2 linked regions of the Pleomorphomonas sp. PLEO genome follow. The protein of the gene in region 1 interacts with the protein of each later gene in a pairwise test. Links are inferred from orthologs where the notes say so. Each region holds a gene or a part of one and is shown on either strand. Other genes may lie near its edges.

Region 1 (3,230 bases):
GGGCATTCAGGAAGTGCAGACCGCGCCGCGCCCGCTGCCGGCGGCCGAAATGGTGCTGGTGCGCCTCGCTTATGCCGCCGACCTGCCGACGCCCGACGAGGCGTTGAGGATGTTGAAGGACGGTACATTTCCGGGCCTGACTCCGCCGGCTGCCGGTGGCCCGGGTGGTGGTGACGGCCCGCGCGCCCGTGCCGCAAACGGCTTTACCGGGATCGCCGCTCGCCGTGCCGAGCCGGAGGCCGCCGCCGGTCCGCGCCTCGACAGTTTCGAGGCCGTGGTGGCGCTGGCCGAGAGCAATCGAGACATCGGCCTCAAATTCGCGCTTGAGCGGCATGTCCGGCTCGTCCGCTTCGAAGATGGCCGCATTGAATTCTCGCCCGTCGAGGGGGCCAACCCCGGTCTTGCCGGCGAGATGGGCCGCAAACTGTCCGGATGGACCGGCCGCCGCTGGATCGTTGCCATCTCACGGGAAGAAGGTCGCCCGACGATTGCCGAGACGCGCGAGGTGCGCCGGCGCGAAGCTGTGGATGACGCGCTCGCCGATCCGGTCGTCGCCACCATCTTCCGCCTGTTCCCCGGTGCCGAGATTGTCGACGTCAAGTTCGACGACGAGCCGGAGAAATTGCCGGCGGGACCGACCAGCGATGACGCCACATTCGAGGATACCGGCGATTGGACCGGGGGTTTTATCGATGAGATGCCCGATCCCGGTCTTGGCGACTTCGACGATTGAGATCGCTTGAGGTGGCCGAGCGGCTTCCGGCGCCAAGCGGTGCCGTGTGGAGCGAAGGCCCGTCGGCAACTGCGGTCAAAAATAAAAAAGGAGAACAACCATGTTTGGCGACATCGGCAAGATGATGAAGGAAGCGCAGGCGCTTCAGGGTCGCATGGCCGAGGCCCAGGAAGAGATTGCCAAGATCGAAGCGACCGGCACCTCCGGCGGTGGTCTTGTCTCGGTGACCCTCACCGGCAAGGGCGAGATGAAGGGGCTCCGGATCGATCCCTCGCTCCTCAAGCCGGATGAGGCGGAGATCGTTGAGGATCTGATCGTCGCTGCCTTCGCGGACGCCCGAGTCCACGTTGATGGACTTGTTGCCGAGCGTATGCAGGCGGTAACCGGAAACTTGCCGCTGCCGCCGGGCTTCAAGCTGCCCTTCTGAAGGGGTAGGGTTGCGCAATCGTGTAAGGAAGGTCGTTGATCTTTCAAGGCCACGCTTGGAGCGGAGATCACTTTGGCCCGTCGTGTGACAGGACCGGAAATCGAGCGGCTGATCCAGCTTTTGGCCCGCCTGCCCGGCCTTGGGCCGCGCTCGGCTCGTCGGGCGGCGTTGCAACTCGTCAAACGGCGCGACCAACTGCTCGCCCCGCTCACCGATGCCATGCGAACCGTCCATGACCGTGTGCGTGTTTGTTCTGTATGTGGCAACGTCGACACCGCCGATCCCTGTGCCGTTTGCACCGACCCGACGCGCGACGGTTCGGTGATCGTCGTGGTAGAAGATGTAGCCGACCTCTGGGCATTGGAACGGGCCGCTGCCGTCAATGCTCGCTATCACGTGCTCGGCGGTGTGCTGTCGCCGCTCTCCGGCATCGGACCTGACGATCTCGACATTTCCGGCCTTGTCGAGCGGGCATCCGACCCGGTGGTCAAGGAAGTGATCCTCGCCGTCAACGCTACCGTCGACGGCCAGACCACCGCCCATTACGTCACGGATCGCCTCGAGGGGCTCAGCGTCAAGGTGACTCGCCTGGCCCATGGCGTTCCGGTGGGTGGCGAACTCGATTATCTCGACGAAGGCACGCTCACCGCCGCAATCCGATCGCGAACGCCGTTCTGAGCCGTTAACCGCTTGCCGGCTTGACTTTGGCTGAGCAAATACCGATCTTTCCGGATATGGAACCGCGGACCAACCATCTCCGAATGTTTTGCAGGATCTATCCTCTCACGGGATACTGATCTCACGGTTCCGCCTTGTCGCGCGCAGGCCGTGAGGCCGTGAAGCGGTTTTTTCCGAATCCGTCAGCGTTGCGCGACAACTCTTCCAGCTTTTTCTGAGATCTACTCCGCCCGAGGGCGGGGCCTCCCCTTTTTCAAGGACAATGAATATGACCACTGCTTCGCGCCGCCGGCGCCTGCCGACTATCACGCTCGCCCGTTCCGACCATGAGCGCCTCGCCAATCTCGCCGACGCTCTTGCCGAGCGCGATTCTCTGACCTCTGACCAACTGGCGGCCGAACTCGAGCGCGCACGCGTTGTTGCCGACGATCGTCTTGCCCCGGGAACGGTCCGCATGGGCGCCGTCGTGCGCTTCAGCTTGGATGACGCCGAGCCACGGACCGTTCGCCTCGTCTACCCGGGGGAAGCCGACATCGAAAAGGGCTGCATTTCCGTGCTAACGCCGGTTGGCGCTGCGCTGATCGGTCTCACGGCCGGCCAAAGCATAGATTGGACCGGCAGCGACAATCGACAACGCCACCTCCATGTTCTGGAGGTGACGGCCGTTTCTGTCGATGCCTGACGAGATTAGCCGAGTCGAAGGGAAAGGCGCAGCGGCACGTCGAGGATATGTCCGTCCTTGGCCGAAAAGGCGACAGTGCCGCCGCAGGCCCTTGCCAGACCTTCGATCACCAGGCGCCGCTCGGCCGCGGCTGCCCGCGCCTCTGCGTCGCCAGCGACTGTCTCTCCACCCAAGGGGTGAACCCTTGCGATGAGCCGACCGGCCGCCGCTCTGAGCGACACGGTGGCAACGCCGCCGCTGGCCGCCGCATCGCCGGCTTCTGCGAGGAATCCCTCGACGAGATCGGCATAAAGCGTCGGGCTGGTCTCAATGGGCAGCGGCAACGATGGGGCAAGAAAATGTATGGCCCCCCCCGCTTCCGCCCTGAGATCCTGCTTCTTTAGAGCGTCGATGAAGAAGGGAATGGCGTCGAAGCGCTGGACGCCAGCGCCAAATCGACTGGCGGCCTCAAGATCGGCGATCGAGCGGGCAAGCGCTATGCGCCTGGCCGCCTGATCGGCGGGCTGCTCGCCTCCGCGCTCTGGACGGAGCGCAAGGCCAACGGCATAGAGGTCGGACATCAGGGCCCTGAGCATCGACGCCGCATCGCGGCGTGGTGCAGGACGACGCGGCAATAGCGTCGAAAACACCCGATCGAGCGTCGCTACCGCAAGGTCGCTCTTGGTCAGCAGCCCATCGGCTCCAGCCCTGCGGCCGATCAGTTCGATATC
Region 2 (3,242 bases), 2.4 Mb from region 1 along the record:
GCGTTCACGCGCCGCCTTCAAGCTGATCGAGATCGACGAAAAATTTCACCTCTTGAAGCCGGGAAACCGGGTGGTCGATCTTGGCGCCGCGCCGGGCGGCTGGTGTCAGGTGGCGGCCAAGAAGACCGGGTCGACATCCGCGAACCCGCTGGTGGTCGGCATCGACTATCTGGAAATGGACGGCGTGTCCGGTGTGGCGCTGCTGCAGAAGGACTTTCTCGACGAAGACGCGCCGGCCGCGCTGATGGCAGCGCTCGGCGGCCACGCGCCGGATGTCGTGGTGTCCGACATGGCCGCGCCGACCACCGGCCATCACAAGACTGACCATCTCAGGACCACCTATCTTTGCGAGGTGGCGATCGCCTTCGCCGTCGACGTGCTTCGGCCCGGCGGCGCCTTCGTCGCCAAGGTGTTCCGTGGCGGCACCGAAAATGAACTTCTGGCGTCGCTCAAGCAGAATTTCGCTCAGGTCTTCCACTTCAAGCCGCCGTCCTCGCGCCAGGAGAGCGTCGAGATGTACGTTGTCGCCAAGGGCTTCAAGGGGCGGTCTTCGGTCGAGTCGGAGGTAGCCGAGGACGACCAGCCGTGAGGGGGGCTCGTTCCGGCAGCGGCACCAACGGCTGGGACAGGATACCCGACGCGCCGGATGAGCCCGTCCAGACGGCGCCCACCGACCCGAAGAAACTGCGCGAGAAGCTGCGCCGCTCGGGCTTTGCCTATCTCCAGCGCTATTCCGCCTCGGAGGCGCATTTCGCCGAGCTGATGGAGCAGAAGCTTCGCCGCTGGGAGACCGCGGGCTATGTGGCGCTGGGCGAGACCCGTGCCGCCGATCTCGTTGCCGAACTGACATCCGAATTCCGCGAGCTGGGCCTTCTCGACGACGCGGGATTCGCGGCGTCGCGCGTCGCCTCGGCGCGTCGGAAAGGCACTTCGCGGCTCAAGATCGCCCTTGGTCTGCGGGCGAAGGGTGTCGATGGCGAACTGGCGCGGACAGCCATCGACCAAGAGGGCACGGATGAGACGGTGGCGGCGCTGCGCTTTTGCCGGCGTCGGCGGATCGGTCCATGGCGGCGGGGGGAGCGGCCGGATCGCGACGGCCTCAATCGTGAGATCGCTACGCTGGCGCGGCAGGGTTTTGCCACTCAGCTGGCGCGCGCCGTCGTGCTACTGTCGCATGAGGAGGCCGAGGAAAAGCTCGGCCTGGTCTGAGAAACATCGTCGATGGAATGGGTGTCGGACGCGCTGCTGATCGGCCTTCGCCCGCACGGGGAAACCAGTGCGGTGATCGAAGTGATGACGCCCGATTATGGTCGCCATCTCGGTCTCGTCAAAGGTGCTCGCTCCCGGCGTCTGCAGCCGGTGCTGCAGGCTGGCAATTCGTTGCTGGTCACCTGGCGGGCACGGCTAGAGACGCACCTCGGCTTGTTTTCCGTTGAGCTATCGGAGGCCCGCGCCGCGCGGCTGATGGAGAGCGCCGCTGGTGTGTTCGGCGTGCAGATCGTCGCTGGCCATCTGAGGCTGCTGGCCGAGCGGGAGGCGCATTCCGGTCTCTACCGGGCGGCGATCTCGCTGCTCGACCATCTCGACGGCGTCCTGCAATCGGCGGCTCTGGTTGCCCGCTTCGAGATGATGTTGCTCGAAGAGCTGGGCTTCGGGCTCGATCTGTCATGCTGCGCCGCCACGGGCCGGACCGATGATCTCCGCTTCGTCAGCCCCAAGTCGGCGCGGGCGGTGTGCGGCGATGCCGGGGCGCCCTATGCCGACCGTCTCTTGAGGCTTCCGGCCTTCCTGCTGCCGGGGGCGGATCAGAGCCCCGACGCAGTCGACGTCGCGGCGGCGCTGAAGCTCACCGGTTTTTTCCTCGATCGGCATGTCGCCGGACCCAGGGCGATCGACTTGCCGCCGGCGCGAGCCCAGATGATCGGCAAGCTGGAAGCCGAGCAGCGAGCGCACCAAAGCCTCGTGCCGTAGAGCCATTCAATCTTCACGCAACGGTCACTGCCGGTTCGCCATCGCCGGCTATCACGGTCTCGTCTGCCCGGCCGGACTGTTTTGTTGGTTGCTCTTAGTAGCAGGGTTCCCGCCGGGCGGGGCATCGACATCCTATTTTCGCAGTCGTCGCTTGAACCTTTCTTCAGGAGCAAGTCATGAAAGCTCGTTTGCGCACGGAATTAGCCATCGCCGTCTTCGGCATGACGCTCGCAGCCAGCATTTTTCCCGCCAGTGCTGATAAGTTCACTATCGCCGTGGTGTCCGACACGCAGAACTACAACGACGTGACGTTGCCGCAGCCGCGCGGCGTCAACGCCCTCATCCAGCAGATGCAATATCTGGTCGACAGTAAGAAGGAGAAGAATCTCGCCTTTGTCACCTTCGTTGGCGACATCGTCCAACATGGTGATGGCCAGTTCCGCACCGGTATCATCGGCCAATATACGCTCTGGGACACGCGGACCGAATGGGACTACGCCAACCTCGCCGTGTCGGTGCTGAGCTCGTCCGATATCCCGTTTGGCATGGTGCCGGGTAACCACGACTATGACAACTATTCCTGGTACACGACCCCGAATGGTCCGGGTGCCAGCCGACCACTTCGTGGCGGCACGCTGTGGAACGCCTATTTCGGCCCGGCATCGCGCCATTTCGCCAGCAAGGCCTGGTACGGCGGCAGCAACAACAACGGCATGGACAGCTATCAGGTGTTCGAGGCCGGCGGGCGCAAGTATCTGCATCTGGGCCTGGAGATGGAGCCGACGCCAGCCGCCCTCGATTGGGCCAAGCAGGTGATCGCCGCCAACGAGGGACTGCCGACCATCGTCACCACCCACGAATGGCTCGACCCCAACTTCACCGGCGAGACTGCCCGCTCCAACGACTACAAGTCCTATTTCGACGGTGCCGCCAACCTGCCCCCGGATGACGTCTGGGAGAAGTTCATCCGCAAGACGCCGCAGATCTTCATGGTGCTGGCCGGTCACGACTGGACATCGACGGTTGCCGGCGTCTCGCAAGGCGAAAACCTGCGTGTCGATACCAACGACGCCGGCTATCCGGTCTACCAGTCGGTACAGGACTATCAGGGCAACACCATCGGGCCGGACGGAAAGCCGGATTCGGCCAATGGCGGTGCCGGCTGGCTGCGCTTCATCGAGTTCGATACCGATGCCAAGAAGCTGCACTATTACACTTACTCGACGCTGGTCGACAAATATGCCGGTCGCAACGGAGAGGCGAGCTTCGGT

The links.
Region 2: the proteins of recR (region 1) and recO interact in binary tests that used the Escherichia coli proteins (3 or more experiments, as listed by UniProt). The link is inferred for Pleomorphomonas sp. PLEO from one-to-one orthologs.

What each region holds. Positions count from the first base shown.
Region 1 is NZ_CP166625.1:451,183-454,412, reverse strand. What follows is about bases 121-3,035. They hold recR (recombination mediator RecR), read left to right. Parts: upstream 121-1,232; coding sequence 1,233-1,838; downstream 1,839-3,035. Other genes in these bases: AB6N07_RS01855 (two-component system response regulator), read right to left, coding at 2,526-3,035; rnk (nucleoside diphosphate kinase regulator), read left to right, coding at 2,107-2,520; AB6N07_RS01870 (YbaB/EbfC family nucleoid-associated protein), read left to right, coding at 834-1,160; AB6N07_RS01875 (DNA polymerase III subunit gamma/tau), read left to right, coding at 121-733. Also shown: more of AB6N07_RS01875, read left to right, coding at 1-120; more of AB6N07_RS01855, read right to left, coding at 3,036-3,230. UniProt on the Escherichia coli protein: May play a role in DNA repair. It seems to be involved in an RecBC-independent recombinational process of DNA repair. It may act with RecF and RecO.
Region 2 is NZ_CP166625.1:2,815,660-2,818,901, forward strand. What follows is about bases 170-3,096. They hold recO (DNA repair protein RecO), read left to right. Parts: upstream 170-1,221; coding sequence 1,222-1,971; downstream 1,972-3,096. Other genes in these bases: AB6N07_RS13080 (RlmE family RNA methyltransferase), read left to right, coding at 170-589; AB6N07_RS13085 (regulatory protein RecX), read left to right, coding at 586-1,209; AB6N07_RS13095 (metallophosphoesterase), read left to right, coding at 2,148-3,096. Also shown: more of AB6N07_RS13080, read left to right, coding at 1-169; more of AB6N07_RS13095, read left to right, coding at 3,097-3,242. UniProt on the Escherichia coli protein: Involved in DNA repair and RecF pathway recombination.